Regions from separate parts of the Paraliobacillus sp. JSM ZJ581 genome, predicted to be linked through region 2. Evidence: riboswitches for the same ligand, from Rfam matches in the RefSeq annotation. Region 2 holds a riboswitch; each other region holds the start of a gene.

Region 1 (4,728 bases), on a different contig from region 2:
AAAGAAAACCTTCTTCTTAAGCATTAGCTAAGAAAGAAGGTTTTTTCGTTTGTAAATAGTCTGCTTATAAAATAAAGGAGTGATTATGTGACAGAATATGGTGCTTGGATGATTGGTTTTGCTCTAATTTATACTTTGCTTTTAATTATTGCTGGTAATGTAGCTCGAGTAAAAGCATCCAGTGGAAGTAATTTTTTTGTTGGCGGTCGAAATTTTCGATGGTGGACAGTTGCATTTTGTATTACTGGCTTATTCTCAGGGTCAACTTATATTTCGATTGTGGAATTATCTTATCTTACAGGTATTTCTGCTATTTGGTATGGCATTGCTGAAACGGTTCAAGTTTTAATTATTGCATTGTTAATGATTAAGTCATTTCGCAAACGTATGATGGTTACCGTATCTGGATTAATTGGTGATCAATTTGGTCGAGCTGCCAAAGGAATTGCTGGATTAATTACTGCTTTTGCTTTTCCAATGTGGTCGGTTGCAACTGCTATCGCCTTTGCTTCTGCACTAAATGTGTTTACAAATATTTCTCTTAGTGTCTCGATTGCATTTACAGCTATTTTATTGTTTATCTATTTACAAGCTGGGGGAATGTGGTCGGTTGCTTTCACACAAACAATGAACAGTACTGTATTTTTGAGCATGTTTATTATTGGCACGATCGCTTTTTTTATTAACCCAGGTATAGAGGGTTTAGTGCAACTTGCTCAAACTAATCCATCCATGTTTCATTTCGATGCAGTAGGGATTCAAGTAATTGTTGCATGGTTTGGCACTTTTTTAGTAAATGTCATTTTAGCACAAGCTGCATTTCAAATGGCTTTATCCTGCAGAACACCTGAAGAGGGGCAAAAAGGGGTAATCGGAGCTGTTTTTCTAGGTATTCCTTTTATTATATGTGGTATTCTATTTGGTTTAGCAGCGGCAATCGTTATTCCAGGAGAAACACTTGGATTAGTTGCCTTACCAAAATATTTAATGGAAGTTTTACCTGCCCCCTTAGTTGGATTGTTTTTCTTGGGAATTTGGGCTTGTGCATTGAGTTGGGGAGCACCATGTCAATTTTCTGGTGCTACTAGTTTGGGAAAAGACGTAGGGAGTGCCATTTTCCCAAATACAACAAGTATACAGTTAGTTCACTATACAAAGCTTTCTCTGCTGTTACTTACAGGGTTAATGATAATATTTGGGTTGCTACGAACAGAACAATCTGCTTGGTGGAATGTACTTGCATGGACAACAAGAAATGCTGCTACATTTGCTCCAGTAGTTGCAGCATTATTTTGGCCTGTTGTTACAAAACATGCGGTCGTTAGTTCTTTACTCACAGGTTTTGTTACTGGACTACTATGGTATCATTTAGGGGGATGGCAACCTACTGTTTTCTTTTTAGATATTCATCCTGTATGGATCGGTATGTCTACCAATGTTTTAACAATTATTAGCGTCACCCTTTTAACGAATTATCGGAATATACAGGTATCTTTAAAAAATCATTCAATAAAAGATTATCTTGCTGTCTACTTTAGTGTAGTGCTGGCTATTTCTACTGTTGTTTTTTTCAAACTATTGCATGAGCTAGGTTTACTAGGCTTATTAGGTTTTTCAACGATCGTCACCTTATTCCTAACGATCATTTTATTTGTGCGTGAAAAGAGAGAAGTGCAATATTATTCCCAAACAGCAAATGTGCCTATTGATCAAATGCAATAAACCAAAGCATAAATATTCGGTTAGCGATGGATGGACTGAATCGATAAATGTTAATTTATCGTATAAAAAGGTGATAGAAATCTTAATAATAATTGGATGTAGCTAACTTTAGCATTTGTCGACGTACAACGTCATTGGTAATTTACGCTAAGCAACTAAAAAGAGATTAAACCTAGTTAACTAGATTTAATCTCTTTTTTTATATTCGATCTCTTATAATTAATCTTGGTGATGTGCTGATTAGCAAAACAAGTAAAATAGAACAAAAAACAAATGCACCTAACATCGTAACACCATTTGTTAAAAATGAGAATAGTACAACATTCATATCTTCTGGCGCATATTCTCCCCAAAAGATAAACCCAGCAACAAAGTGCCAGAAATAGCGAGCCAAGCTTCCAACAAACGTAGCTACAATAATCCAAACTGCTGTTTTCGTTTTATTAGATGAGCGAAGACTTTTCTGAATAACTGGATAAAATAAACCTGCAAATCCTATAAATGCAAATGCAATAAAATATTCAATAAATGCCTGAACAGGAGTTAATATATATGCATCGCCTAACACAATTTGCAATAGCCCCCACAGAAATCCCGCCAGTAAACTTACTTTTATTCCCCAACGAAATGCTAGAATAAATATTGGAATCATAGCAAACGAAATGGAGATAGACGAAGACAACTTTATAGATGGGATAAGATCAAACAGAAAAGCTAATGCCCCAAAAATAGATATTTCAATTAAAGCTAGTAATCCTAATTTTTTCATAAAAAATCCCCCTTGTTATACAAATCGAAAACCTCAAGGGAGAACTAATATATACACACATCGTATTGCATATATGCCATTCCACATTCCTGCGCTAGTACTAACTAACAGGTTCAAAGGGTCAGAACAATGTTCAATCTCAGCTTTTAGCTCCCCTTGTGGTTTCTTAATATAGTTTGGTACCAATTGTATCACATTGAAGAAAATAGTAAAGTGAAACACCTATTATTTTAACTTACTGCTCAAGAAATTGACTTAGCCGTTCGATTGGCAAAGGTTTTGAAAAAAAGTACCCTTGCCCATAATCACATTTTAAATTAGCTAATGTTCGTGCTTGATAAGCGGTCTCTATTCCTTCTGCTATCACTTCCATGTTAAGATTTAACCCTATATCAATAATTGTTTTTATTACAGATATATTTTCCTTCTCCTCTAACTGCGATACAAAAGATTGGTCAATTTTAATTGTATCAAACGGTAATGATTGTAATATATGAAGAGAGGAATAACCTATACCAAAATTATCGATTGCGATACGTACACCAATCGCATGAAGTTCATTTAATGTGTCAATTGTTTGCCCTATATTACCCATTTCACTTTCTGTTATTTCCAATTCTAAATATTTTGGTTCTATCCCTGTTTGTTCTAAAATCTTTTTAATTTTTTTACCAAAATATGTTTGTTCTAGTTGTTTTGCAGAAACATTTACAGATACAGTCAAATTATCACGTCCTGCATCCAATTGCTGTTTGAACTGCTCACAAGCACGTAAAAGAACCCATTCATCAATTGCAAAAATGTATCCAGTCTCTTCTGCTATCGGGATAAATTCACGTGGGGAAACCAATCCTAATCTTGGATGATCCCAGCGTATAAATGCTTCAAACCCTATTACACTTTCATTTGTAAGATTAATTTTAGGCTGAAAATATAATGAAAATTGCTCGAATTCAATTGCTTGTTTTAACTCTACTTCTATATTTCGTTTTCTTAAAATAGTTTGATAAAGTTGTTGATTAAAATAACAATATTGTGCTTTTCCTTTTTGTTTTGATAAATACATCGCTGCATCAGTATGATGAAGCAAAGTATCCTGTTCTTGTCCATCATCTGGATAAACACTAATACCAATACTAGGTGAAATAGTAATCGTATGATTTTTTATTATAAAAGGACTGGAAAATAAATGTAATATTGTTTTAGCATATAGCGTGCCAAATACTCTTCTTACATTTGGCACAATAATTACAAATTCATCTCCACCGATACGATAAACGGTGCCGACGGGCTCAAAAGCATGCTTTAAACGCTTTGCCGCTTCGGATAAGAGCCTATCACCTACATTATGACCCATTGTATCATTTATACTTTTAAATTGGTCTAAATCCATCAAAAACATTAAAAAAGGCTGTGATGTTCTCTCGGATTCTTCCATGATAGTTTCTAAATCTTTCGTAAATTTCGTTCGATTTTTTAACTCTGTTAACGTGTCGTGAAATGCTAGATAGCTATATTCTTGCATTAACTCTTTGTTCCGTTGCATGACATACCACTGCCTACCGATAATCATTAGCAGCATAATAATCATACCAATCATCAATACATTTATTTTCCAATGGTAGCTTTCCATTAGCATAATCAATAAAATGAGAATAATAATATACGGTAATATAGACTCTTTACTTTCTACATATTTCACCATCTTCCATTCCGAAACTTCCGTATACTCTTTTACTAATTTTGCTGAAAGGAGAAAAAATAATAAACCTAGTGTCCAAAGAGAGTAGGCAATGACAACACTCATATTATTAACGGAAAAGTAAAAATATAGAATAACCCCTATCATATGAAAGAACATGCCTGATACAAGAAATAAAATCGAGTCTTTTTCCATACTTTTTCGAGATATATAAAACAAGAAAACATTCGCAAACAGGATACTCAGTGTACATATTTGAAAAACTAAAATAAAAAATGTCATGCCTTTAGAATAATCCACAAGTGACATAATCGGTTGAACAAAGTAGTAAATATGAACTACAATAATAAATGTCACAAATACACTAATAGTAAAGAAAAAAGATTGTACTGATTCCTTCATTTCAATTGTCTTTATTTTATAAAGCAGTGCAACTAAAAAAGAAACATATGCGATGACTAGTACTGGTAGAGAAGCGATCGGGAATGTTGTTGCTTGAAAAAAAACTAACATATATAACCAAATAAAATTAGCA
Region 2 (9,647 bases):
CTTACAGAACTAGATCAACGAAAAATTACGATTGTAGGTGTCGCTTACCTTGTTGGTATGGGAACGATGTTTTTACCTGCTAATGTATTCAATGGATTACCTTCTATTATTCAAAATATCATGAGCAACGGATTACTAGTAGGAACTGGTTTAGTCATTCTTTTGGAACAATTATGGCGCGAACAAAGAAACAGCTGTGTCGAATAGCTTTCGGTTGAGCTGTTTCTATCCATTATTAAATTCCACTAACTAATTTATCGTCCTATCTTATTTCTACAAATACACGACTCAATATGATCATTTACCATTCCACTCGCTTGCATAAATGCATAGCATATCGTTGATCCAACAAATTTAAAGCCTTTTCTTTTTAAGTCTTTACTCATTTGATCACTAATAGCTGTTGTTGCTGGTACTTCTCCAATAGTTGTCCACTGATTAATTATTGGTTCACCATCAACAAACTGCCATATATAGGACGAAAATGAACTGAATTCCTCTTTTATAGTTAAAAAAGCTTTAGCATTCGTAATAGTAGATCGGATTTTCAATTTATTTCGAATAATTCCAGGATCCTGGAGCAATTGTTCCACTTTTTGTTCGGAATAATGGGCAATTTTAGTGGGATCAAACTGGTCAAAAACTTTTTGATAATGCGCTCGTTTCTTCAACACCGTATACCAACTAAGTCCAGCTTGAGCACCTTCTAGGATGAGCAATTCAAATAACTTCTTTTCATCATATTCGGGTATACCCCACTCATGATCATGATAGTTAATGTATAAAGGATCATCATTGACCCAATCACAACGTTTCATTATAATACGCCCTCCCGTCACAATTCTACTCCATGCTCTTCTTGCAATTTTCGATATACTTCCTTCAATTTCGGTTTTTTACCGATAATTGTTCGAACTTGTTGTGCTAAATAAAGTAATTCCTTATTCTGTTCTTCTATTGGTCTATTTTTTTCTGATTGGTATGTATCATATAGCGTATGATCTAGTAGTTGAAGAATGGATCGCTGTGTTTTTACAGCTTGCAATAGTAATTGTTCTTTGGTTTCAGCTTGCTTATCTTCACTCATATCTCCGTCCTCCATACTTTAAAATTCAACTATTTTTGAATCACATAACTTGTTATTTTGTTTATTTTATCAGCATCATTTTCAGCTAATTGATAGATATCACAAAAACCATACGTTTTTAGTTCATTTAATCTCGTAGTCACTTCAATGATTCCATTAACTACTGCTTCTGCACCGTCTATGATGATGTGTTCCATTTTCAATTTATATGCCATTGTTTGATCCATTCCAGCGAGGGCTTCAATGAGTGCATCTCTGCCGTAAATCGTATCATTACCAATCATTTCCCATGTCACATCAGCTGTGACACTTTCTAAAATATGTGTGATATTTCCGTGCATTAACGCTTCATTAAACTCCCTAAAAAATGCATGCTTATTCATTCAAATCCTCCTGCATCTATTTGTATTTAGTATAGCATATTGTTTTTTACGATTAATCGATTTACACTTGTTTAATCGATTCAAAAAGCAGCCAAAGTACTTGTTCATTTAGCTGCTAACGGTTTAATTATAAAACTAATTACATTATTACATAAATGGATGTTTTCCCCATATATCCCAAGGATAATTATTTGGTGGAGTCGATGTCTGTAAAACCTCCTCAACCTTAACTGGATGATTGAAAGTCAATTGATGTGACCATAAAGCAATCTGTTGTCCAATCTTATTTACCTTTGAACCATATTTTTGATCACCATATAAAGGATAACCTCTAGATGCAAATTGCACTCTAATTTGATGAGGCCTTCCTGTTTGTAAATTAATCTTTACTAAGCTCAGTCCGTCTGCTATTGCTAAAACGTGATAATCTAGTATCGCCTTTTTCGCTTTTGCTTCTGTTTTTCTTGCAACACGTACTTGATTCTTCTTGTGATCTTTTACTAAATAGTCTTGCCACTCTCCTGCTTTTTGTTCTATTTCACCTCGAACAACAGCAAGATATTGTTTTCTCATTTCATGTTTTCTTATTTTGTCTGCCATACGAGATGCAGCTTTAGATGTTTTCGCGAACACCATTGCTCCACCTACTGGGCGATCTAGGCGATGTAATAATGCCAAATATACGTTTCCAAGCTTATCATATCGAATTTTTATATCTTGCTTTAACATCGTTAATAAGTCGAGATCCCTAGATTGATCCTCCTGAACAGGTATATTGACTGGTTTTTCTACAATTAATAAATGATTATCTTCGTACAATATTGGAATATCCATAAAATTTCTCCTCTTTCAATGTTCCTTACAAGAATAGCATAACATTATAGCATGAACAAAATTATTTTCTCTTATAAATATAAACACCAATTAGCGCAATAAATGCTAATCCAAGTACAACGTAGAGAATATTAGAATACGTATCCATATACGTAACAATCTCATTCCAAGACGCTCCAACATATGCACCTAGGCCAACCAATACTGTATTCCATAGCAATGTGCCAATTGTTGTTAACAATAAAAAAGGAATAAATCGCATTTTTGCTAGTCCAGCTGGTACAGAAATCAAACTTCTTATAAGTGGTATAAAGCGACAAATAAAAACACTCCAAGCCCCATATTTATTGAACCAATGTATCGCACGGTCAACATCATTTTGTTCTAAACGTAGATAGTGACCACGTTTAGCTACAAATTTCTTAAGCGTTGCTGTGGATATAGACGCTCCAACAACATAAAGTACGACAGCACCAAATACTGAACCGAGTGTCGAAGCTATTACAACACCGAACATAGTTAGTGATGTTGTCGTTGTTAAAAAACCCCCAAATGTTAATATAACTTCAGATGGAATTGGTGGAAAAATATTTTCTACAGCGATTAAAAATATAATTCCGATATAACCATAATTATTCATAATTTCAAGTAACCAATCTTGCATTTATCTTCATCCTATCTTTGATTCAATCTCTTTATATTTAAATTAAGAAAACTAAATGTATATGTAAATCTGACAAACTATCCTGTTATTCTACTAACAAATCTACTCCAGTTACATTATGCGTTTTAAGTGAAATTCATGCAAGACAAACATTATGATAAATTACCTATGCCTATTAAGTTTTACGTATGTATGAGCATATATTTTTATTTCTTAGTACGGTTATGGCATGATAATAATTAAGTCTTGATTACTTGCTGAGTATATTCACATTATTTTCAAAACATAGTAATCAAAAAATGGGGGTTTTGTTATGATGAAAATAGAAGTATGGTCTGATTTTGTTTGTCCGTTTTGTTATATTGGAAAACGAAGATTAGAAAAAGCACTAGATAATTTCGAACATCGTGAAAACGTTGAAGTAGAATATAAAAGTTTTGAATTAGATCCTAATTCACCAGTGAATAGTGAAAAAACGATTCACGAAGCAATAGCTGAAAAATACAACATGTCTCTAGACGAAGCAAAAAAAACAAATGAAAATATTGGTAACCAGGCAAAAACGGTAGGATTAACTTATCATTTTGATAATATGATACCAACCAACACCTTTATGGCTCATCGTCTAGTTAAATTTGCCAAAAAATTCAATAAGGATACTGCCATAACAGAACAGCTACTACATGGTTATTTTACTGAAAATATAAATCTTGGCGATCACGATACATTAGCAAACATTGCTGAGTCTGTTGGTTTAGATCGAGAGCAATCACTTGAAATCTTACATGATGAAAATGCATATGCCAAAGAAGTTCGTGACGATGAAGCATTAGCTAAAAAGTATGGTGTTTCTGGTGTCCCTTTCTTTATAATCAATTCAAAATATGCAATTTCTGGAGCACAGCCATTAGAAACATTTACATCTGCTTTAGAAAAAGTATGGGCCGAAGAAAAACCGCAATTTGAAAATCTTTCATCTACAGACAACGGTGTCTGCACAGATGACTCTTGTAATGTCTAAAGTTTTTTACGAGCTTGATAAGAAAATAAATACTAAATATTAAAAACCGAACGATCATTCCGTTCGGTTTCTCTTGTTTAAACCATTCATTTATAAGCTCCCTTGTAATGCTTGATATATCTCCCGTTTCCATTGTAAAAACTCATCTGTCAGAAATAGATTTTGATCACGTGGTCTAGCAAATGGCAGCATATATTCTTCTACTATCGTTGCTGGTTTTTTTGACAAAACAAGAATTCGATCAGATAAATATAGTGCTTCTTCAATATTATGTGTGACAAACAGAATCGATTTTTTGTTTTCTTCCCAAATCTTTAACAACCATTGCTGCATTTCTAATCGTGTAAATTCATCTAATGCTGAAAAAGGCTCATCCAAACAGATAAACTTTTGTGGACTAAGCAATGCTCTCACGAAAGCGACACGCTGACGCATTCCACCAGATAACTGATGTGGATATGCATGTTCATACCCTTGTAGCCCTGCTTTTCCCAACATATACCGAGCCTTATCGTTATCTACCTCACCACTAATTTCTGAGCCTAACACTACATTTTTAAGTACCGTACGCCATGGCAGTAAAGAAGGTGATTGTGGCGTGTAGCTTATCGCCCCACGTTTGCCCGTGATCTCTTCTTGATCAAGGATGAATGTACCATCATCCGGTTGAAGCATCCCACCAATTAAATGAAAAAGTGTACTTTTCCCGCTTCCAGAAGGCCCTAAAATAGTGACAAATTCTCCTTCTTTCACGGTAAAAGAAAGACCTGCTAATATCTTTTTCCCATTAAATGTTTTCGCAATGTTTGTTGCTACTAATTCACCCATTAACGTGCCTCCCACCTTTTAACATGACTTTTTCAAGTATTAATATTACGGCAAAAAAGACTAAGCATAGTACCATAATAAAACCAATCGCTACAAATACACGATCTGTTCGAAACGATGATTGCGCCAACGTCATATAGACACCAATACCTTTATTCGCACCAAGCCATTCAGATATAACTGCTCCCATTACACTATATGTAGCAGATATCTTTAATCCGGAAAAGATGGCAGGTAATGCATGCGGGAATTCTAGTTTAAGAAAGCGTTGTCCTTTTGTTGCACCTGCCATTTGCATATAATGTATGAGTTCAGATGATGTTTGTCGAAATCCGTCCAACGTTGCTACTACAATAGGAAAAAAACAAACGAGTGTAATAATGATCAGTTTAGGCAAAACCCCAAAACCAAACCAAATGACAAGTAATGGTGCCAGAACAATAATAGGAATGTTCTGAGAAAGAATGAGTAATGGGTAAACCGCTTGTCTAACAACCGGTAATAAGTGTAAAGCCATCGCGACGATCAATCCAACACTAACACCAATTATCAAACCACCGATAGACAAATAAGTTGTTGATACAAGGTGATAGGTATATGAATCCCAACCGTTGATTGCTTCATTTAGAATAACTGTTGGTGCTGGCAATAGCCATCTAGGAATAGAAAATAACTGACTGCTCCATTGCCAAATAAACAAAATTACGATAATAACAAATATTGGACTATAGCGTCTTACTATTTTTTTCATAAATAAAATGCGAATCTGTATCAATATAAGAAACAGATTCGCCATTCCTCCAATCTTAATGATACTTTTCTGTTAATCGATCCATAGACGTACCATCGGGTTTGTAGAATACTTTCACCTGTGAAATTACACTTAAACTCCCTAGCTCAATCATTTTTCGATTCATTTGTTCTATAACAGCGAATAATTTTGTTAATTGCCCTTCCATTGTTGTTTCTAATGGATGTACCTCATATTTCACTCCAGAATCGTCAATTACAGCAATTGCTGCATCAACAAGTGGAATCGTATCTCCACCATTTTTTAACTTTGGAATAATTTGAATACTAACTAATGCATTGGCCATACTGCTCATTCCTTTCCGAGTTCTTTATTTATCTTCAGGTAAGAATTGATTGGTGAATGCTGATTCAGCGTCTAATTCTCCGTCTAACAATTCATTCTCATACATCCAGTTCGCATAATCCTGCCAAACTTCCACATCCTGTATGCCCCATTTTTTTGCATCTGCTTGATACTTAGGTGACAACCATTTTTGACTTGCCTTAACTAACTCGTCATCTAAGTCAGGTACAGATTCTATTAAAATATCAGCTGCTTTTTCAGGGTTATCAATTGCGAATTGATAGCCTTTTGAAACAGCACGAATAAATTTTTCAATCGTTTTTGGATTCTCTTGAATCATTGTCTCATTAGATGTAATTACAGGGGTATAATAATCTAGTTTATCCGAATAATCCGTTAAATACTGCATGTTTAGTTCCATTCCACGCAATTCAGCTTCTACACCAGTCCAGCCATAATAGATCCATGAAAAATCGATATCACGCTTTACCGAAGTAAAGAAATCTGTATTGCCCACATTAATAATATTAACATCCTCAACACTAGCGTTTTCTTGTTTCATTAATGAATCAAGCACTGCAGATTCTACTGGCGCACCCCAACCTCCATAGGTTTTACCAACGTAGTCAGCTGGCGACGTTATATTTTTATCAGCTGGTGATGCAAATCCAGATGTATTATGATGAATAATCGCCGCAATGGAAACAATAGGAATATCTTGTGTTCGAGCTTCTGTTATTTGTTCTTGTGCGCTAATACCAAATGCTGCTTTTCCTGATGCGACTACTTGATTTGCACCTGTTTCACCTGGTAATGCAATTTCCACCTCTAATCCTTCTTCTTCAAAATAGCCCTTTTCTTGTGCAACGTAAAAACCAGTATGATTCGTATTTGGCGTCCAATCTAGCACCAATTTCACTTTTTCTAATGATTCATCTGTTACTTCTTCTTGATTTTCCTCACTCGCACACCCCGTAATAAAAAATAAAACACTGATAGCTAACAAACTCCATTTCTTTAACATAAATAATTCCCCCCTTAAGTTATTTTTAGAGGAACATACAACACGAAACAAAAAAGCACGCTAAGCGAGAGCTATAGCGTGCATACCTTATCATATCAATGATGATTTACGTGTCCAGATATGTTCCCTACGCTGGTCTCAGCCAGATCAGGTTCCAAGGGTCAGTATCTTCTGGATACAATCTCAACCGGCAACACCGGTCCCCCCACATGAAACAACCTATTCAATTTTCTACACTATCCACTTTGCCATAGGTAGAATTTAATTGCAAGTATTATTTATTTGGATAAATGCATTCTTTATATCTACTACAAAATATATATTGATTGTTCGCTGTAATCCATGCTTTTTACTCGACTAATTCAGATTGAACATAATAATACAATAGTTTTTCTGTTTCGACTAGCGCATCTTCATGAGTGCGCTCATACGCATGTGAGGAGTCAATGCCTGGTCCAATTAAACCATGGACGATATCATGACCCGCTTTTATCGCAGCAGAGGCATCAGAACCATAATGTGGATAAATATCTAATTTGTATCCAATTTGATTTTTTTCACACAACTCCACTAAATGTTTTCTAAGCCCATAATGGTATGGTCCACTTGAATCTTTTGCACAAATCGAAACAGTATATTCATCTGTCTGCTGTCCATCACCGATTGCTCCCATGTCTACAGCTAAATATTCCACAGTTTCTGGTGTAATATTAGAATTGCCTCCATATCCTATTTCCTCATTATTTGAAATAAGAAAATGTGTCGTATATGGTAGTAAAATATTTTCTAGTTTGATTCTTTTCAATAATTGAATGAGTATAGCAACACTTGCCTTATCATCTAAATGTCTTGATTTAATAAATCCGGCATCAGTTAATTGTACACGAGGATCGAAGGAAACAAAATCGCCAACTTCAATACCAAGCGCACGTACATCTTCTTCATTTTTTACTTTTTCATCTAAACGAACTTCCATATTTAATTGGTTTCTTTCTGCACTTCCAGCATTTTTATAAACATGGACAGAAGTTTGATGCATTAAAATAGTACCCGTAATTACTGTATCGTTAGCTGTTTCAATCTTACAATACTCTCCTTCAATTGAAGGATAAACAAATCCACCGATTAAATCTAACTTCAATCGACCGTTGGATTTGATTTCTTTCACCATCGCACCTAACGTGTCTACATGTGCGGTTAACATTCGATGTTGTGTTTCATTTTGTCCGGGTACCGTTGCAATTAATCCGCCTTTTCTATTCTTTGTTGATTTCACCCCTATTTCATCCAGTAAACTTTTCACGTGTTGTATCACTTGATTTGTGTTTCCAGATGGACTTGGTATAGACACTAAATCCTTAATAAGTTGTTTTGTTTCCTTAACATTTGGATCATTCGTCATCAATGATTCTCCTCTTTTATTAGCATTGTTGTTTTTATATGTGTATAAAGCTATTTTGACCTATCTTTCTATTTTAGCGTTATTCCTATTCACCGACAACCACCCTCCTTAGCAAAATTTGTGCATAAATCTATATCGTTTTGTTGTAGATGCCTCTACTGTAATTTTGTAAACCTTGCTACGATAAGGGTATTAAAAACATATATTTATTAGGAGGATGATACATGGATAATAAGATGCATCTTGCTAATTTCAAAGTTGTAAAACAAATGAAAAAAACAAATGAAATTCCAAAAGGTGTGAAGATGATACAAGCTCCTGACATTTGGAAAGAAACAAAAGGGGAAGGTGTAACCATTGCTATTCTAGATACTGGATGTGATACAAAACATATTGAGTTGTCCAACCGAATTATTGGCGGTAAAAATTTCACTACAGATGATGGAGGAAATGCAAAGATTTTTGAGGATTACAACGGACACGGGACACATGTGGCTGGCACAATTGCAGCTAGTTTAAATCATAGAGGGGTTGTAGGTGTGTCTCCAAAAGTAAATCTATTAATCGTAAAAGTGCTCGATAAAGATGGTAATGGTGAATATGACTGGATCATTAAAGGAATTAAATATGCTACAGCACAACAGGTAGACATTATTTCCATGTCTTTAGGAGGTGCAGATGACTTACCTGCATTACACAAAGTAATTAAAAAAGCTGTCTTACACCATGACATCCCCATTGTCTGTGCAGCAGGGAATGACGGAGATGGAAACCAACAGACAAATGAATTTTCTTATCCCGCTTATTATAATGAAGTTATTAGCGTAGGTGCTATTGACTCGGAGCATCGATCCTCTCGTTTTACCAACTCAAACAGTAACATAGATTTAGTTGCCCCTGGGGAAGACATTACATCTACGTATTTAAATGGTGGGTACGCCATATTAAGTGGAACATCAATGGCTGCCCCCCACGTAACAGGCGCATTAGCACTAATAAAAAACGTAACAACGAGGCAGTTTGAACGTGAATTAACAGAAACTGAGCTTTACGCACAATTAATTAGACGTACCATTCCACTAGGTTTTAATACAAAATTTGAAGGAAATGGACTTATTTATCTTACTTTATTGGACTCCCTATCAACTACCTTCGACAACTTAACCATGCGTGCATATCGTTTATAATACCTCAGACACATAAGATAAAATCATCTGTATACCATGATTTTGTCTTACTACATATCATACAGCATGTTTAGCATTTTTTATCAATTGTTTGAAATGATTCTACTTTTCCTCTGTTTCT
Region 3 (9,647 bases), on a different contig from region 2:
TGTTCGAGAAATGATATCACAAACTGTTATAGTCCCCATCCCTATTACACATACCCATGGCAGATTACTTCTAAGATCATCTCCTCTAAACATTGACACAATATTCGGGACAATCAAACCTAAAAAAGGTAAGTTTCCAATAACAGCTGCGACAATTCCAACTGCAAAAGAAATAAGACCAGTAGAAAAAAGAATAAGCCTATTATAGTTTACTCCAAGACTTGTTGCAACATCTTCCCCTAGTCCAGCTAAAGTCAATCTATTAGCATAAATAAAGACTAAAATAGTAACGATAACAATGAGCCATAAATATTCATATCTTCCAATTTGCATAGGTGCAAAGGAACCTACAAACCAGCTTTCAATATTTTGCGTCATTTGAAAAACGAGTCCAATAAAAGTGGAAACTGCAGAAATGACTGCTCCAAGCATCAAGCCAATGATTGGGACAATTAGAGACGAACGAAGTCTAACTCTTCTTAAAAATAAAAAGAAAATCATCGTTCCTATAAAAGAAAAGATGATTGCACCAGTCATTCTTAGCATTAAAGACGGTGCAGGGAATAATAAATAAACAGTAAGTAGTCCCAACCCTGACCATTCAATCGTTCCTGTTGTAGTAGGTTCAACTAAACGATTCTGTGTAATAAGTTGCATGACGAGTCCTGCCATTGACATTGCAGCTCCAGTAAGCATTAGTGCTGCTGTCCTTGGAACACGAGTGATGAAAAACATATCGATTCCATCTTCTTGTCCACGTAGGTCATACACGCCAGTAAACAGGGAGACAATCGCTAAAATAATTATAACTATAATCGCTAGTATAAAAGATTTTGTCCATATTTTATTGTGTTTATAAAACTGGGATCGAGAATTATTCTCAATCCCGCCAATAAGCTTTTTTTGCACTATGTTATACTCTCCTACACTACTTAGATAAAGTGTTTGTAAAGTTTTCAAATAACTCCAAATACGTTTGGATCGATTCATTTAAGTAAGTATCCTCTGGAGCATAAATAATATTTGCTTCTGAAACAGCCGTTGTGTTTTGGAGCGCAGGTGCTTCATCAATAACATCCTGAGCAGGAACTTTATCCGTCACACCCGATATTGGAGCATCACGATCTAGTACGAAAATCCAATCCGGGTTACTTTGTGCAATTGCTTCAACAGAAATTTCATCACCTTGATGATCTGTAGTTGAATCATCAACTTCTAATGCTGGAGTCCACCCGAAAATGTCATACATTGGTCCCCAAACTCGTCCAGAGTGAGGCGCTGAAAAACCAATATCTCCACCAGAGACGATCACACTCATCACTTTATCTGCTTCATTATAGGCAGACTTAGCGTCTTCAATAGCTTGATCAAAATCAGCTGTCAATTGTTCAGCCTCTTTATTTTTATCAAAAATTTGTCCTAAAGTAATGGTAGTATCTTTCAACCCATTCACCAAGTTCTCACCAGGTTTATCAGCTTCTTCAGAAACATCCACATTAAGATCAATAACAGCTGCGTTAGGTACTAATTTTTTTATATCTTCATAATAGCCAGAAAATCGTTGACCAACAATTACAAGTTCAGGGTCTACAGCCGCTATAGTTTCAAGATTTGGCTCACGGTGATTTCCTATATTTTGAACGGATTCATCCGTTACATATGGTGAATCAGCAGTCATTACATCCTTAGGAACTGCCGATAATTCAACTTCCCAATTAGCTAACGTTTCAAACGTTCTATTATCTAAAGCAACTACATTTTTAGGATTTACAGGAACAGTAACAGTTCCATGAGCATCCGTGACTTCTACCGTTGTAGATTCAGTAGAATCGTTTGCTTTCTCATTCGCGTCAGTCTTACCGGTTTCTTCACTTGCATTTGAGCAAGCTGCCAGTACAAAAACAAACATTGCTATAAAGATGGTTAATGTAAACTTTCTCATTTTGATACCTCTCCCCTTATATATAAACTTTATGGATAAACAGATTATTGAATTGATTAAATTAATATCTTTATTATATTTTTATGTTTTCTTCAATCATAATTGCCTCTATCTCACATAGTGCAAAGCAACAACACAAATATATGATAATGATTATCAATTTCAATTCTATGAACTAGTATAACAAATCAAAAAAATTTAGCAACCCTATTTATTAACTTCCAAATATAAAACTACCAAAATTTTTTCAACTTCTTTTTATAAATTCCCTCTCAAGTAATACTCGCTTTTATAGCAGTAAATTTTACTATATTACATAAAGAACGGTTCGTCAGCGATACATCCCATGAAGAAATTGACACTTTACCTCCAATAAATATCACATATTTCCACAGCTAAATGATTCAGGCGATATAAAAAGCGAATGATAATTCTTTACCTCAAAATAATAGTTAGTTTCTTACTGTGTGTATAGTTATGTTCCAGACACTATCTTACACCTACTAGCTGTAATGACTTTTTTAACCATACAATCATTCATTTCCGCTTCTTATACACTCTTTATGATAAATCCAGAAAAATATTGACAATAAATAAATTCACTTATATAGTTATATACATAAGTATATAACTATATAACAACGGAAGTGAAAGGAGGACTGTTATGAAGAACCTTTTTAAAGAAAATAAGCCTATCTACGTACAAGTTCGTGAACAAATTGAAGATCAAATAATTAACAAACAGTTACTACCTAACGATCAGGCACCTTCTACAAACCAATTAGTAAATTTTTATAAAATCAACCATGTGACCGTTTCAAAAGGGGTCAATCAACTTGTTGAAGAAGAAGTACTATATAAGAAAAGGGGGGTTGGCATGTTTGTCACTGAGGGAGCAAGAAAAAAATTGCTTCATAGACGACGTAAATCCTTTATAAAAGATTATGTTGTTACACTCGTTCAAGAAGCCAATAAATTAGAAATTACAAATGAAGAAATTCTAACCTATATTAATCAAGTGAAAGGAAGTGAACAATAATGCATATCGAAGCGAAAAACCTCAATCTTGCATATGGACGTGATCAAGTCTTGCATAACCTAAACTTTAAAATTATTGAACCAAAAATCTACGGTTTACTTGGTAGAAATGGTGCAGGAAAAACCTCCCTTCTATCCATCTTTGGCTCATTTCGTCAACCTACATCTGGTAAATTACTAATTGATGGTGAAGAACCCTTTGAAAATGCTAAAGTCATGCAACAAATAACTTTTATGTATAACAAGGACTTCACTGGAGAAACTAGCCGACCATCTGCTTTAATCAAGGACATCAATCGATACCGTCCAAATTTTGATGTGAACTATGCAGAAGAACTGTTAAAAAAATTCAAGCTTGAGAATGAAAAGCCATTACACAAGTTGTCTACAGGGAAACAATCAGCTTTTAATGTCATTGTAGGATTAGCAAGCAGATCACCAATTACAATTTTTGATGAAGTATACCTTGGTATGGATGCACCTGCACGAGATTTATTTTATAAAGAACTATTAAAAGAACAAGAATTGCATCCAAGAATCATGATTGTATCCACCCACCTCGTATCCGAAATGGATTATTTATTCGATGAGGTTATTATGATTAACAATGGGGAGTTACTTTTGCACGAACCCTACGATAAATTAATAGCTCATGGTGTAACTCTGGTTGGAGATAAACAATCAGTAGAGGCATTTGCTGAAGATAAAGATGTATTAAATGAAGAACAACTTGGTAACACGAAGTCGATCACATTATATGGCGAGTTGAACGAGGCTGAGAAAGCCTTCGCAAAAGAATTAGGACTTAGGGTTGGGCCTGTCTCACTACAAGATTTATTCATTCAACTAACAAAGGAGGCTGAATAATGAAACCAGTAACTTTTACGAAATCCGGATTAGATTTGTTAGCCATACAAATGAAATGGACACTTTTTAGTCTAGGAATTTTCACGCTAATCAATGTAATCCAAAAGTTCTTCAGTTCAAATGTAGATTCATTTTATTATGCTGGCTACATTTCAAGTAACATCTATATGTTTGTTATAGGAATTATTGCAATCAGTTTTCTAACCCACTACGTGGAAAATGGAATTACGAGGAAAAATTATTTTTATGGCAATGTGATTGCAAGTATTGGTCTATCGATTATTATTCCTATTATACTTTATGTTGTTAATCTTGTAGAATTGTTTATTATTAATCGTTTTACAGCCTTTACCTCAGATAACATTAGTATAAATAGTATTATGGTAGATGTTGTGAATGACGTTGACGGAAATATCATTGCAGAGATTGTTCTGTCGATGATTCTATCACCGTTTATCAGTCTAGAGACAAATGTCATACTCTCGCTCTCTTTATTTAGCATTAATATATTTGTTTTTTACATCATTGGGTGGTTGATTGGAGCCGCTTTTCAACGTTTAGGCGTTATTGGTGGGCTATTGTTTATTATCATTGGGGTAACCCTTATCGGAGTAAAAGATTCAATGCTTCGATTAGCATTAGACACACCTCTATTTAAAAGCTTTTCGTTTTTAGAGGTTGTTCCAGAAGCACTTGCTTTACCAGTGATTTTCCTTGTCATTGTCGCAACACTCATTATGATACGCCTATTAACAAAACGGACATCAATAAGTATGTAAACACGAAAGCCATTGCAACTCATCATAGTACCGAAACTACCATTGCGCATAGCTACTACTAATAAAAAAAGAGCAGCACTTAATGTAATGATCATTTAATTGATAAGATTTAAAAATTAAGAACTTGGTTATATCTATGTTCTTCTTAACATTAATCGGTTCAGAATACGCCTGTACGATAATGATTGAAGCGAAAGAATCAAGTTCTAATACAGTGTCGCATTTAAAAAGATCAAGCGTCCTCGTATAAAGGAACGCTTGACCTTTCTCTCATGCAAAAAAAGTTATAAACAAAGCTCGATTACTTGTCCACTTTAAATTTTGCAATGCTAGTAGAAACCACTTCACTTAAGGCATGCAGTTGTTCAGCTGATGTATATAATGACTGTAATGCATCCAGTTGATCGGAAGAAGAAGAACCGATCGTTTCTGTTGTCGATGCAGCTTCGGCTGCAACATTAGATATTTCTTTGATCGCTTTTACTACATGATTTCGTAACTGTTCCATTTGTTGCATATCACTGCCGACCGTATGAATAGAAGTGATAATTTGATCAAATGTCGTAAACATAGATTCAAAAACCGTACCAGCTTCGGTAACGACCTGACTTTGCTTGCTGGCAATTCCTTCCGTTTCCTTCATAATAGCTAAGGTGTTTCGGAACTCATAATTGATATTAGATATTGTATTTTTAATCTGCCCCGTTGCTTCAGATGACTGTGTAGCAAGGTTGCGAATTTCAGTCGCTACTACAGCAAAACCTTGTCCAGCTTCACCTGCACGAGCAGCCTCAATACTTGCATTCAAGGCAAGCAACTTTGTTTTTTCAGTAATATCATTAATCGTTTGAACGACTGAACTAATGTTTTCCATTGTACTAGATAAGCGCGAGATCTCTTCCGCCACCTTACGTTGCATTCCATCCGATTGTACAGTATGTTCCTGAAGCACACGAACTTTATCCACACCACCGCTTAAAACTTGCTCAGCTTGAGAGGACAGACCGTTAATTTCCTTAGTCTTCTCGCTGACTCTTTGAATATTGTCAGATAACTCTAATGTTTGTTTGTGAGCAGCCTCCGTCAGTGAAGCTTGCTGAGAAGCACCGTCTGCAATATTTACAATAGCGCTTTGAATATTTTTACTAGTCACAGTTGTTTCTTCTGAGATAGCAGTTAGTTCTTCCGCAGATGCACTAACATCCTGAATTGAATCTCCGACGGTTGTGATTAACGATTGTGTTTCATCAACCATTGTTCTAAAATCTTTAGAAAGTACTCCCAGTTCATCATTTGCTATCGATTGAATTTGTACCGTTAAGTCTCCTTGAGCTACTTGTTTCACACGGTCACGCAAATGATCAATTGGGTGCTTGATGGCACGAATAATAACCCATCCTAATATTGAACTAAGTAGTACACATAAAATAATAATACCTACTGTAGACCAAAGTAAAAATTGATAATCGGACGCTACTTCCTCTCTCATCCGTTCATTTTCTTCATTGTACAGTTCACCAATTACATCCAAGTTCTCTTCCATAACATTGAACTTATCATATCCTTCTCCATAAGAAAGAAGCATCCCCTGTTCACGAACAACAGGATCTGTAGAAGAGATATTTTCAAGAATACGATCTGATATAGCTTCATATTCAGCTTCCGCTTCTTTATACGCTTCTATAAATTCCAGTTCTTTCGGCAGATTCATATTTTGTGCTACATACTCATTAAATCTGGAATCTGCTTGTTCTTTTTGTTTTTCATAGTCTTCTAGATGACTTTTAAACTCATCCGTACCAGGTTCATACATATGTAGTGCTCTTTCAGCGGTTATTCTTTGAAAAAGATCCAGCCCTACCGCTCGTATTAGCTCGGTATTTTTTGCATGGTGATGTAAACTTATTTCCAACGAACGTTGAACTTTATGCAAATTGTATAAGCCTGTCCCTCCAATAAATAGGTTCGTTAAAATAGCAACTGCAATGGTAATTAATATTTTGGAGCGAATTGAAATTTTATTCAATGCTTTTCCCATGAGACCTAAACGCCTCTGTCCTTTCATCTTTCCTTCTCCTCCTCGAAAATAATTATGTAAATCTTGACAAGGAGTTCTCATTTTCAAAAAAAAAATTGAAGTAGAAAACACATGTATATTTTACCACAATAGGATAAGATTATCTAGTTCAAAAGAATGAGCAAACAGTTCTATCAGATAATCATTCTTGTTCTTATACTTGCAGTTGTGTTATACGAGATAACTGTTGCCATAACTTTCCGTTATTCTAATAGATTTAAAAAGATTAATCCAAGCATTGTAACAATTATTTCTTCTTCCTTTCTCTTGGCTATTAGTCTTCTATACTGATTAAATATCGGTATTGGTTAGGCTATATAGGCAGACGTTTGAGAGAAGAAACTATGGATTCGTAATATAGTCCAATTTAATCATTTTCCTTAAAGGTGCTTTTCGTCTGTCATTATATCTTTATAAATTAAAAAACAATTGTCTAGTATACGCCACCTTTCAAGGGGTTAAGCTACTAGTTCATTGTCAAACCACCATCTACTGTGAAATTCTGACCTGTAATACCGTTTGCATATTCCGAAGATAGATAGACGACCAGATTTGCCACATCTTGAGGTGTAGTTACCTTCTTTAATGGTGTTGATTGAGCAATCAAATCGAATACTTCTGGTGTTGTAACAGCACTAGCATTTGTTGTTTTTAATAATCCACCTGAAACAACATTTGCTTTTATACCATATCCCCCTAATTCAGAAGCAATATTACGAGTAAAGCCGATTAATCCAGCTTTTGCTGTTGTATATTCATGATAAGGTACAACAGGGTTTTGATATAAATTAGTACCTATACTAATAATACTTCCATTGTGTCGCTCAATAAATTGAGGTGCGACACTTTGAACTACATTAAATGCTGCTTTTAATGTCCCATCTATTTGTTTTTGGTAATCATCCCAAGTGAGTTCTGTAAAAGGTTTCTGTTTGTTTGGATCAAATTTAAAATTTACTAATGCATTGTTGACGACAACATCTATTTGACCAAAATAGTCGGTTGCCTTTTTTATCAATTCATCTACTTCTTTACGATTTGTCACATCAGCTCGAATTGCAATAGCATTCTCTTCACCAATCTCTGAAACGAGCTTCTCAGCAGCATCTTTACTTTTATAGTAATTGATAACCACTTGAAATCCTTGTTGTGCCAAAGTTTTTACAATAGTTGCCCCTAAACCTCTACTACTACCGGTTACTAATACTGTTCTAGTCATCATACCCACCTCTATATTTTTATTTTGATAAAACAAAAAAATACGCAACCTTTTCATAGGAAAATTGCGTAAAACAAATAACTACATGTATATATAGAGTTCGCTCTTTAAGTATGTAATTAGGTTCTACACTTTCCTACGCTAGTGTTAGCTAGTTCAGGTTCAAAGGGTTTGAGGTAATACTCATCTCAGTTAAATAACACCCCTAGTGCGTACTATTAAATTATATTACATGTTATCGTTTTTAGAAATTTAAGTCAACGAATTATGTTTTATTAGCATAATTCGTTGACTTAGTTAGTTTAAAATTAACATGCGTTTTAACATAATTTACTTATTGATCCTGCTCAAAATCACATGACAAATACTGCTTCTACTCTTACCCTTAGACCACTTTGGATCCCTAATGTCCTATTTTTTAGACAAAAGTGATATGCATGTCCAGACACATTTATTTTGTGATAAGTGATTTTATTTGTATTGTTTTTCCGGATTCTCTAACAAATATTTGAGCGATATGTTCGCCTTTTTTCAATTCATCTGTGATTAACAGGTGGATTGCTCCTTTTGGTAGATTATTCAAATCATATTGTTGCACATATTCGCCATCTAAATAAACCTCCATTACACCACCCGTATTATTTAGATGTAATGCTAGTAAATCACCAGTAAATTCATAGCGAATCGAATGATTTATTGTACTAGATGAGTAATAATCATCCACTAAAACAAATCCATCTGATTCCTTTGGTGTATTAATAGAACGAAAATCATCATGCTTGGTCAACTGATGTAATGGATCGATACGTGCATAAGTGATTGTTTTATTGTTGATAACATTTTCATTAATCGTGTTAAAAATCGATTCAGCATATAAATTATATCCTTCTTCGTTAGGGATTCCCTCTTCAGTTGTTATTTGCGCAATAGACTTCCCAGTAGTATCAAACACTTCCTCACCATCAATGGAAAAAACGCCATAATAATCAGATGTTTTTTCAATAGCATTTACATACTTCTCATTATTCTTTAAGCCATTTTCAATAAATGTAAAGACTTCTGCTCGAGGTTGATCAGCAATTACTCGATTAAGTAGGGTTTCATAATTTTTTTCGAATTGCTCTAGCGTTAAACGATCGATATCATGTTTGCCAAAAACGATCATTACTAAATCCTGTTCTATTTCTTTCTTTCCCTTCTCGTACATAAATAACCCATCGAACACATCTGCCCCTTGTTTCGTAATTTGATGTTGATACACTTTATTATTGTATTTCTTTTCTATTCGACTACTTATTTGCTGTTGCAATGTTTCTTCCTCATCTAAACCATTCCCAATGACCATGAAATGAATTTTCTTCTCATTGATTAGTTTCGTATAAAAATCTCTATTTTCTTGCTCTGATTGGTGCACTCTTTGCTCCATCTTCTTCTGCGCTTGCTTACTTATTGTTTTCAATTTTTGATTGTATTGTAAACTACCATAAACTATTAGGCCAACAAAAATAACACTTGCAAATAAAATGAAAATTACTTTCTTGGACATAACCATTTCCCCAGTCTTTATTATATTTACATCAATTAAAATATATCTATGTCCCTTTTAAGAAAAGACTTTATTTATTGTGCTTTTTGAAAAAGCGATCTCTAAAAGTCTACTTACACTCGTAGTAAGCCACGGAATCCTCTTGCAGCGTAGTAAGATTCCGCTCCATTGTGGTATAC
Region 4 (9,647 bases), on a different contig from region 2:
AAATATCCAAGTGAAACCGGGATCAAAAGTGAAATAACACAAAATAAAACCTATCCATAACATAAGTGGCGAAGGAATAATTGGATACATAATTCCGACAAAACTTAAGATAAAACTTACAATAATTAAAAGCCACATGATGATATCGAACATACAGGTAACACTCCAATCCATTTTTCAAGTACGTGTAAAAGATCGATAAATTCAGAAGAAAGCAGGCGAGGTGACGAAGATGCCAAGGATCAGAAGAGTATCCCACTATCTAAGAAATAACCGTCCCCTCTTTCCCTTAGTATTTCGAACTAGAATAAACATTCTCCATTGCCAAATTAGAGTGATTAATTCGCACTAACCCAGATAAAAAAACTTTTTCTCATAATGAATCGAATTATGTTTTGACATAAATACTTCTTTTCTATAGTGATGAAAATGATTACATCCATCATTCATTCTAATTTGGACTGACAACCGTACCAGCTCTCGGAAAAGCTTTTTTTACAATAGTTAACTCGCTATTTCTTTTTTTCCACTGATTAAACGCATTAAAATAAAGAGGAACACCCTTTGTATTAAAAAAGTCTGCACTTGTCATCGCTTGAATATGAATATGAGGCTGAGTTGAGTTACCTGAGTTTCCGCAATTTGCAATATGCTCACCTTCTGATACATAATCCCCCTCTTTCACTAAGAGCGAATCCAACTGTAAATGAACGATTGCGATATATACATCCGATTTATTTGACGAGATAATTATATAGTTGCCAGCAACTGCTTCTGGACCTTTACGAATTCTTTCGCTTTGCTTAGCTGCATAAGGTATTAATGTAAGTGGAGAGCGACGTGCTTCATGATCCGGTTCCCCATTATGAATACTAACTACCCTTCCTGAAATAGGTGAAACAATAGGCTTACCAAATGCATAGAAGATTTCAGGTGATTCTGTACCAATAAGTGTCCGCCAACTTACTTTGGGGCTTGTTCTATTCTGTTCATCAACAGCGATAAAGTCGATAGCATACCCTACACCAAACATGTCTGTGCCATGACTTGGGATTTTTTTTGCGGGAGTTGATCCCACCAACCACCTCCCAGTAAAAGGAAGTGAGCCTATTACTTCGGAAACATTACTATTTGATGTATCACTTGACTTATAACCATACATACCGAACACCATCCCTATAATGGTAACCATTAAAATCACCAAGATTTTTTTGGGTAGTATGCTTCACTTTATATCAGAAAAAATATAAAGTGAAGCATACTACCCTTTAAACTTAGGGTTTCTCCTGAAACTAACTAGAGTCCATCAAAAAATATGGAGTTGCCACCAACGACAACTCCATCAAAACCAAGGTGAAAATTTAGTCTTTTGCCAATGTATCAGCAAATGCTTTGACATAAGGTGGTAAATCTGGTGGACGACGACTGGAAATAATGTGACCATCAACAATTACCGCTTCATCATGCCACGTTGCACCTGCATTAGTCATGTCATCCTTGATCCCTGGTGTACTCGTTACTTGCTTTCCTTGTAGAATATTAGCTGAAATCAGTACCCAACCAGCGTGACAAATTTGGCCGATGGGTTTTTTATTTTCATCCATATGTTTAACAAAATCAATCACTTCTGGGTATCTTCTTAACTTATCTGGTGCCCAACCACCTGGTACAAGAATACCATCATAGGAAGCGACATCTACATCTCCAAATGCTTTATCGGATGTTGCAGGTACACCATATTTCCCAACATAGGTTTTATTCGCTTCTTTTCCTACTAAATCTACTGTTGTTCCTTCCTCACGTAGACGAAGTACAGGATACCACAGTTCTAAATCTTCAAAATCATCTTCTACTAATGCAATAATTTTTTTATTAGCAAGACGCATTTTATCCCCTCCTTTGTTTCATTAAACAACCTTATTGTTATTCTTTCCCCAAAGAAAAACCTTCAAACAACCTGCCACCATGTGGTTCTAGCACTTGATCAACTAAATCAATCAGCGGTTGCTTTTCTCCTTTTTTATAAAAATATTCTATTGCATTGATATAACGGTCAGCAAAGCGTTGATCATAGCGTTTCAATTCTCGATAGATCCACTTCGATTCACCAATCCAGCGGTTATTTATTCGTAAATAAAATTCTTGTAATGTAGTTGCTAAACTTAACGCAATACAAACCGCTTCTTCTCGTGCAGTCGCACCAATAAAATCATCAACAAAATCCGTTAATGTATAACGTTGAACCTTAATCGTTTCAGCCGACCAATCTGCAGGGCCTTTTGCAATAATTTCTTTTGCTTCTACTTGCATGACCGATACAATTTCATGATCTCGAATAGCGATACCTTCTGCAACGATCCGAGGTAAAGTAGGCCTACCTATAGCCGCATCCATTGCAAAAAAAGACGGATAGGAAGTGGCATGATGCACAAATACTTCGATTGGCCATCCGAAAGCTACCATCGATTCACGGTAACTATGGTCTATTGTATCATCTATGATGACAATATCTAAATCAGAAGTACTTGTTGCTTCTTTTCGAGCAACACTCCCCCCTAAAATTGCCGCCCTACAATTCGGAAAATATTGATCCACAAACAGTTTTGCCGATTCCAATGCTGATTTTCTCTCCACATTTATTCACCCTTTTGGTATGCTTCAAGCATGATTTGGGTTATTTTATGCAGTGGAGTCGGTAAATTTTCCAATGAAAAATAACGAAGTGCTTTACTTTCCCCATCATTCACCTGTAATTCTCCTGATACATCAGTAGTTTTAAAAAGTGAAATAACATGATACACTTGGTCGCCATTCGGATATTTATCATATAAATGATCACCTGATAAAAATTTTATAAAGCTTAGACTATTCGCACGCAACCCCGTCTCCTCTAACAACTCTCTTTTTGCTGTTTCTTCTAAATTTTCACCAATTTCCATTGCGCCACCCGGCAATCCCCAATCATGTGTATCTGAACGTAGCTGAAGTAATAACTCCTGTTTATCATTGATGACCATTACACCAGCACCAGCCATAATTAATGGTTGTGTCCCAACATAATTACGAAGGGCGAGAATATAATTTTTTGTTGACGCTTTATTTGGCTGCGGTGGCCATTCCTCTGCCAGCATACTATAAATGGCGTGATCAACAAAATAATCAGCTAATTTTTCCGCTTGTCGTATTCGCCCTTCAAACGTAAACCCTAACCTTTCAGGGATCGATCTACTTTTCTGGTTTCTTATTGCCGCTCTAATCTCTACACGGTTCATTGCTAGGTCGTCAAATGCGTGTGTTGTTAGTCCGTGAACAACGCGAGACATAATCCCGTTCCCTTGATAACGTTCCCCTAACCAATAACCAATATGGGCCGTTTTGTTTGTCCAATCAATCAAGTTAAAACCTACTACCCCAACAACGTCACCTTGGTAAATAATTGCTGTCGTCAATGATCTTTTATCTGCATAGCCTTTAATCGTTCCATTGATAAAATATGTTGTATCTTGTACCGTCTTTGTTGCATCCACCCATGGCAACCACTCTCTCAAATAAGCGCGAGATTGATCGGTTAAAGAGAAAATAGCCTCTGCATCTGATCGTTCCAACTTTTTCAATTGTATCTCTTCATCAATTTTATAGGTAAACAATATATGTCATCCTCTCTATTTCTAACGATAGCATATCGCTACAGACCTGAGAATAGAAAAAAGTTATGTATGCTTGTAATTCGTGATTTATTGGTTGCTAGATAGATTAATTCAAGCCTTTCTAGCAGTTCTGTATATAATTACACATCAAAAAGTTCTCATCACCAATTTAACTTATTTAAGGAATATTATGTTAAAATAAAATTAATATAAACGTATATTAAAACAAGGCATTAAATAAAAGGTCAAGGTGGGAAAAACGATGTTTAAAAAACATTATATTGCCATTACGTATGATGTCTGTGAACATAACAATCTATATGAAGATATGAATGAATATATTATTAACCCTTCTACTAACATGTATGACCAAGTAAAAACATTTGCAAAAATAGATATTGCCCCTTTAGTCAAAGTTTATGAATCGTCTACAAAAGATTTTAAAGAGCTACTTTTGTACAAACAATTTGTTTTTAAAGAATATGAATGTAATTGCAATCAGTAGTATTTTTTCTTTTATTAATATTAATAAGTCGTTTTATTTAAATTTGTCTAAAAAGGAGAATGAAAATGCAAAATAAATTACGAAAGTCTTATACAGATAGAGCTATATCTGGCGTTTGTGGCGGTATTGCAGAATTTTTCTGTATATCTCTTCTCTCGGAATAAGAATACTTTTTATCATTTTACCATGGAATTTGCTTATTTATATTATTCTTGCCAACACAATACCTGATAGCCCATCGTCTTTATAAAAGATTGGTGTGGTATCTCAAATAGATCCAAATCTTAAAATAGTTAACGAAGGAGAGTTGCAATGAAAGATTGTTTATTTTGTCATCCCGAATTAGAACCAGCTCAGAACGTGATTATGAGTAATAAATATTGTCTGTTTTTACAGTTGGATCAAGCTAAACAAAAAGGAACTAAACTTGAAGGATCAGGAATAATTGTCCCTAAAAAACATAGAGAAACAGCATTTGATTTAACACGTGAAGAATGGGATGCAACATACACACTCCTTCAAGAGGTGAAAGATTACTTAGATAAAACCTATCAACCGCAAGGATATAACCTTGGTTGGAATTGCGGTGCAGTTGCAGGACAGCACATATTCCACTCGCATTTTCACGTGTTACCTAGATACGAAGATGAACTACTTGCCGGTAAAGGGATTAGATATATATTTAAAAATACTGACGATGACGCTCTTATTAAATAATACTAGTTATAGAAAATCACCAAATTTAAAAACACAGACCTCATTCAGCCTGTGTTTTTACTAACTTCTCACCCAATTATTGATTTTTCACACGTGTAGTTGGCTAGCCGACCTAACAGGATTTTCAGCTAAACTGATAGCTGAAATCACAGATACACCATCCGCTCCAGCAGCTAGAATGGAAGATACGTGAGACGCATTAATGCCTCCAATTGCAACCATTGGCGTGTCACCAATTTTCTCTCTCATTTGTTTCAGCCCCTCTAACCCGATCGGGGTCTTTGCATCTTTCTTCGTACTTGTAGCAAAGACAGGTCCAGCACCTATATAATCAGCACCAGCCTTAGCAGCTTGCTCTGCTTCTATAACATTTGTTGCGGAAACTCCAACAATAAATGAGCTTGGACAACGTTGCTTCACTTCATCAATCGAAGCGTCTTCCTGTCCAACATGTACACCATCTGCCATCACTTCAATAGCAAGTTCTACATCATCATTCACAATAAACGGGACATCGCATTGTTCGCATAATACTTTCATTTTCTCTGCTAATAAGCGTTTGTCCTTGCCAGTTAGCGCCCCTTCTCCCTTTTCTCTAAATTGAAACATCGTAATCCCACCATCTAAGGCGGCTTGCAACACCTTTAGTGGATCTTTATCACCAACATTATTACTCCCCATAATAAAATATACAGCTAAATCTTTCTGCCGAAACATCTTTTATCCCTCACTTAAAATACGATGCGTTATTTTTGCATGTGTTGAAACATCCTCACTCGTTGTTGACGCGAGCGCATCTAAAAATGCAATTTGAAAGCTGCCTGGGTGGTTCACATTTTTTGCGGCTTTTTCCGCAGCGACATTGTAAAAGACAACAGCAGCAGCGGCTGCTTTAACATGATTCTCACCTGTTGCTAGGAATGCTGCAACAACAGAACCTAGTAAACAGCCCGTTCCTGTTACCTTGGTTAATAAAGGTGCACCATTTGATACTTCAAATAAATCTTTACCATCCGTAATCACATCTTTTTCTCCAGTAACCAATACAGGGATTCCTAATTCTTGCTCCGCATGACGTGCAATGGATATGTTATCAAATGAACCCGATGAATCTACTCCTCGAACTTGTGCTTCTAATCCTACTAATTGACTAACTTCTCCAGCATTTCCGCGAATCATCGTTAGTTTTACTTCATTTAAAATTCGTGATGCTACTTGATTGCGATACGGTGTTGCACCTACACCAACTGGATCAAGAACAACTGGAATGCCTTTTTCATTGGCAGCTTTTCCAGCTTCGATCATCACATCAGCTTGGTCCCCCGTTAATGTGCCAATGTTTAATAACAAGGCATCCGCATTTTTTGCCATATCCGCAGCTTCTTCCATTGCGTTAGCCATCACAGGTGAAGCACCTATTGCATACAATCCATTCGCAGTAAAATTTACAACTACTTCGTTCGTAATATTATGAACCAACGGATTTTTCTGACGAACAGCATTAATCAGTGTTGTTAGACTCATTATTATTTCCCCCTTGATTTGGTAGTCCTTGTAATCGATAACCCCAGTGATTCGTTGGACCATTCCCTTTCCCGATGTTTAATGGATAACGAATCGCATCAGTAATAAATTGTTTGCCTAATTTTACTGCTTCCAATGTTGATTTCCCTTTTGCAAGTTCAGCTGTAATGACAGCTGAGAACGTACACCCTGTACCATGTGTATCTTTCGTCTCTATTCGATTGACCGCTAAAAAATGAAATTCCCTATCATAAAATACATCAACTGCTTTTCCATCTAAATGTCCACCTTTAACAACTGCAGATGTTGCACCTAAATCTTCCACAATGACTTTGGCTGCTTTTTTCATATCTTCTTCATTTTTAATGGTAAAACCTACTAAGATTTCAGCTTCTGGAATGTTTGGTGTGACAACCGTTGCTTTAGGTACTAATGTATCTCGAATCACCTTGCGCGAACTCTCTTCCATTAAAGCATCTCCACTAGTAGAAACCATTACTGGATCAATCACATACGGTATACTGTCTGGTGATACATATGTTGCAATAAGCTCCATCATTTCAACTGTAGAAAGCATGCCTGTTTTAATCGCATGAGGTTTGATATCTTGAAAAACAGCATCTAATTGTTTTTCAATAAAATCAATTGGCAGATGATGCACAGCTTGTACCCCTTGTGTGTTTTGTGCAACGGCAGATGTTAGTACACTCATCCCATACACTTCACGTTCTTGAAAAGTTTTTAAATCGGCTTGAATACCAGCACCACCTGTTGGATCCGTCCCCGCAATAGTTAGTGCATGAACAATATTGCTCATTTATTCTCCTCCTCTGCAATCGAATACATACCAAATAAGAAAAACCACTCCTAAGCAATGGAGTGGTTGAATGCATTTATCTATCTTGTTGCATCAATTCAATGAACCGACTCCACTTTCCTACGCTGGCATGACCCAGTTCAGGTTCAAAGGGACCAAAGAATACTCTTTATCTCAGCCGGTAGGCGCCCCTAGTGGTTTCTATTTATTCATAGTATAATCTAAATTAATCATTATTTCACTTATTTGTCAAATATGCGGCATAACTTTTAAATCACACATCATGATTTATACTTATATGAAAGAATTGATTTGTTAGTAATCTTTAGACACGAAGCCTCGCCAGTGGAAAGTGAAGTATCTAAAAATTACCGTAGCATTAACATTTACTATGAATAATCTAAGATCACGTAAAATATTCAACAAAAGCAGTTGGAAATAATTTTTTAATTGTTTCAATAAACACTTGTTTCATCTCTTCTTGCTCTTGATCCGTGTAGACATACTTCCATATCCCATATCTTCCCCATTTGGTTTTTCGCTTCGATTCATTTAATTCCAATTTTGTCATTGGATAATTTTTTTGAATCACTCGTTTTGCCGGTTTTGTAAAGCGATGTTGGATAAGCTCAAAGGTTAAATCTTTCTTTGCTTCAGGAGGAAGTGTTGCCTCTAATTTTTCTAACATAGAAATATAACCTTCTCTCCACCCATCATGTAAATATATAGGCGCAATAATAAAACCTAATGGATAACCTGCCTGTGCAACCTTAGCAGCGGCTTCCAATCGCTCATGTAATCTAGAAGTACCCGGTTCAAAAAACTTAATGACATAATCATCATTTATACTAAAACGAAAGCGTGTCTTTCCTTTATGATCAGCATCTAAAAGATGATCAACATGAGCAAATTTTGTTACAAATCGTAATCGACCATGATCGGACTGACCAAAATATTCAATTGCTCCTTTTAACGTATGTGTTAGATGATCAATCCCAACAATATCAGATGTACAAGAGGCTTCAAAGCGAGTTATCTCAGGTGACCTTTCCTTCATGTATGCTTCCGCAGCATCAAAAATTTCTTCGGTATTCACATACGTGCGAATATACGGCTTACTTCCCATCGTTGTTTGTAAGTAACAATAATGACAGTGCCCCATACATCCTGTCGCAAACGGTATTGCATATTCTGCAGAAGGCTTTGACGTATCAAATTTTAATGTTTTTCTGAGACCCACCACAAGTGTTGATTTAGCGTTACGATACTTTTGAAAATCATTATCTCCAGGTAAATTGCGAACTTGATTATGTGACGTCGTTTCTCTAATTTCTATATCCATATTAGAAAATTTTTCATACAATGACTTCCCTAATGGATAATCCATTGCTTTAGGTTCAAAATAAACTAATTGAGGGACAAATGGCTTAACCATCGTATCCCTCAACTTCCGTATTACCGAATGCTTGTTGGAAAGCTACCTCTGCCTCATGCTCTGTTTGATAAATAGCAACTTCCTCAGAAAGCGGGTAATATGTTTCATACATGAATAATGCTAACTCATTTGGACGATTAGGATGATTTACCACTGCAGCCTGCTGAACATTGGCAACACCTTGAACATGTGGATTTCTTATAATCACATAAGCAACGTCACCTGGATGAAAAGATTTGTTTTCTATTTCCATATCTTTCACCTAACTTTCTTTAAGTTAGGTGTAGTGTCTCCTGAATGAAAAAAAATATTATTTAGGTATACCAATGGCATTTAATGGCCAAATACGAAAGACAACATCACCGATAACCGAATCTTCTTCAATAAAGCCAAACCTACGACTATCTCTACTGACTGGACGATTATCACCTAAAACAAATAAGTATCCATCTGGCACCACCGTCTCTCCTGTTATTTGTTCCAGTGTGAAATTTTCCGTAAAAGAATTACCGAAAAAAGCTTGCTTCTCATCGGTTAAATATTCTTCTTGATACGCTGTTCCATTAATATATAGTACATCATCCTTCATTTCAATCGAGTCGCCTGGTAATCCGATTACTCGCTTCACATAATTTTCATCGGCATCTGGGGCTTGAAAAGCAATTTCATCAAATCGATCAATTGGAGTGACCTTGCTAATCATAATACGGTCTCCATCTTGAAATGTTGGAAACATGGACTCTCCTTTGACAATCGAAGGCGTTATTAAAAATTCTCGTACTACAAACACAATCACTAATGCAATAATGATTGCTTTTAGCCACGAGAATAGCTCACGTACAATCCCATTAAGCATAAATTTCCACTTCTTTCTATAATAATCTATATTTTAATCAAAAGTATTATTTCTATTATTCTATCACTTATCTGTATCGTTATGTGAATGAATCTTTTAATTGTCCTAAGAAAATACTTTTTTGGAAAGTTGCTAGGTATGCCCTA

What was found. A riboswitch is a leader RNA that binds a small molecule or an ion and turns the genes downstream of it on or off. The one in region 2 is predicted to bind thiamine pyrophosphate.
Region 1: it holds a riboswitch for thiamine pyrophosphate, as region 2 does, so the genes downstream of both, thiT (energy-coupled thiamine transporter ThiT) here and ACH6CY_RS04060 (ABC transporter substrate-binding protein) in region 2, are expected to answer to the same signal.
Region 3: it holds a riboswitch for thiamine pyrophosphate, as region 2 does, so the genes downstream of both, ACH6CY_RS03590 (3-oxoacyl-ACP reductase) here and ACH6CY_RS04060 (ABC transporter substrate-binding protein) in region 2, are expected to answer to the same signal.
Region 4: it holds a riboswitch for thiamine pyrophosphate, as region 2 does, so the genes downstream of both, thiD (bifunctional hydroxymethylpyrimidine kinase/phosphomethylpyrimidine kinase) here and ACH6CY_RS04060 (ABC transporter substrate-binding protein) in region 2, are expected to answer to the same signal.

What each region holds. Positions count from the first base shown of each region.
Region 1 covers NZ_JBISEP010000003.1:75,989-80,716, forward strand. The annotation lists gene ACH6CY_RS03310 (sodium:solute symporter family protein) at 88-1,722, shown strand; gene thiT (energy-coupled thiamine transporter ThiT) at 1,922-2,491, opposite strand; TPP riboswitch at 2,561-2,658, opposite strand; gene ACH6CY_RS03320 (EAL domain-containing protein) at 2,727-4,728, opposite strand, start outside.
Region 2 covers NZ_JBISEP010000004.1:68,026-77,672, reverse strand. The annotation lists gene ACH6CY_RS04110 (purine/pyrimidine permease) at 1-207, shown strand, start outside; gene ACH6CY_RS04105 (DNA-3-methyladenine glycosylase I) at 255-818, opposite strand; gene ACH6CY_RS04100 (hypothetical protein) at 836-1,087, opposite strand; gene ACH6CY_RS04095 (nuclear transport factor 2 family protein) at 1,117-1,470, opposite strand; gene ACH6CY_RS04090 (RluA family pseudouridine synthase) at 1,618-2,304, opposite strand; gene ACH6CY_RS04085 (DedA family protein) at 2,366-2,968, opposite strand; gene ACH6CY_RS04080 (DsbA family oxidoreductase) at 3,285-3,989, shown strand; gene ACH6CY_RS04075 (ABC transporter ATP-binding protein) at 4,080-4,817, opposite strand; gene ACH6CY_RS04070 (ABC transporter permease) at 4,810-5,568, opposite strand; gene ACH6CY_RS04065 (thiamine-binding protein) at 5,624-5,914, opposite strand; gene ACH6CY_RS04060 (ABC transporter substrate-binding protein) at 5,939-6,937, opposite strand; TPP riboswitch at 7,045-7,154, opposite strand; gene ACH6CY_RS04055 (M42 family metallopeptidase) at 7,287-8,339, opposite strand; gene ACH6CY_RS04050 (S8 family peptidase) at 8,564-9,526, shown strand.
Region 3 covers NZ_JBISEP010000003.1:136,959-146,605, forward strand. The annotation lists gene ACH6CY_RS03560 (ABC transporter permease) at 1-909, opposite strand, end outside; gene ACH6CY_RS03565 (siderophore ABC transporter substrate-binding protein) at 929-1,942, opposite strand; gene ACH6CY_RS03570 (GntR family transcriptional regulator) at 2,607-2,981, shown strand; gene ACH6CY_RS03575 (ATP-binding cassette domain-containing protein) at 2,981-3,847, shown strand; gene ACH6CY_RS03580 (hypothetical protein) at 3,847-4,626, shown strand; gene ACH6CY_RS03585 (methyl-accepting chemotaxis protein) at 4,928-6,691, opposite strand; gene ACH6CY_RS03590 (3-oxoacyl-ACP reductase) at 7,170-7,922, opposite strand; TPP riboswitch at 8,039-8,139, opposite strand; gene ACH6CY_RS03595 (SGNH/GDSL hydrolase family protein) at 8,374-9,468, opposite strand; gene ACH6CY_RS03600 (DUF4256 domain-containing protein) at 9,582-9,647, opposite strand, start outside.
Region 4 covers NZ_JBISEP010000005.1:92,170-101,816, reverse strand. The annotation lists gene ACH6CY_RS05005 (DUF456 domain-containing protein) at 1-153, opposite strand, end outside; gene ACH6CY_RS05000 (M23 family metallopeptidase) at 452-1,192, opposite strand; gene ACH6CY_RS04995 (type 1 glutamine amidotransferase domain-containing protein) at 1,362-1,886, opposite strand; gene ACH6CY_RS04990 (nucleotidyltransferase domain-containing protein) at 1,924-2,634, opposite strand; gene ACH6CY_RS04985 (GNAT family N-acetyltransferase) at 2,637-3,647, opposite strand; gene ACH6CY_RS04980 (hypothetical protein) at 3,910-4,152, shown strand; gene ACH6CY_RS04975 (PspC domain-containing protein) at 4,212-4,316, shown strand; gene ACH6CY_RS04970 (HIT family protein) at 4,465-4,869, shown strand; gene thiE (thiamine phosphate synthase) at 4,957-5,586, opposite strand; gene thiM (hydroxyethylthiazole kinase) at 5,590-6,393, opposite strand; gene thiD (bifunctional hydroxymethylpyrimidine kinase/phosphomethylpyrimidine kinase) at 6,371-7,210, opposite strand; TPP riboswitch at 7,311-7,413, opposite strand; gene splB (spore photoproduct lyase) at 7,617-8,645, opposite strand; gene ACH6CY_RS04945 (transcriptional regulator SplA domain-containing protein) at 8,638-8,898, opposite strand; gene lepB (signal peptidase I) at 8,956-9,501, opposite strand.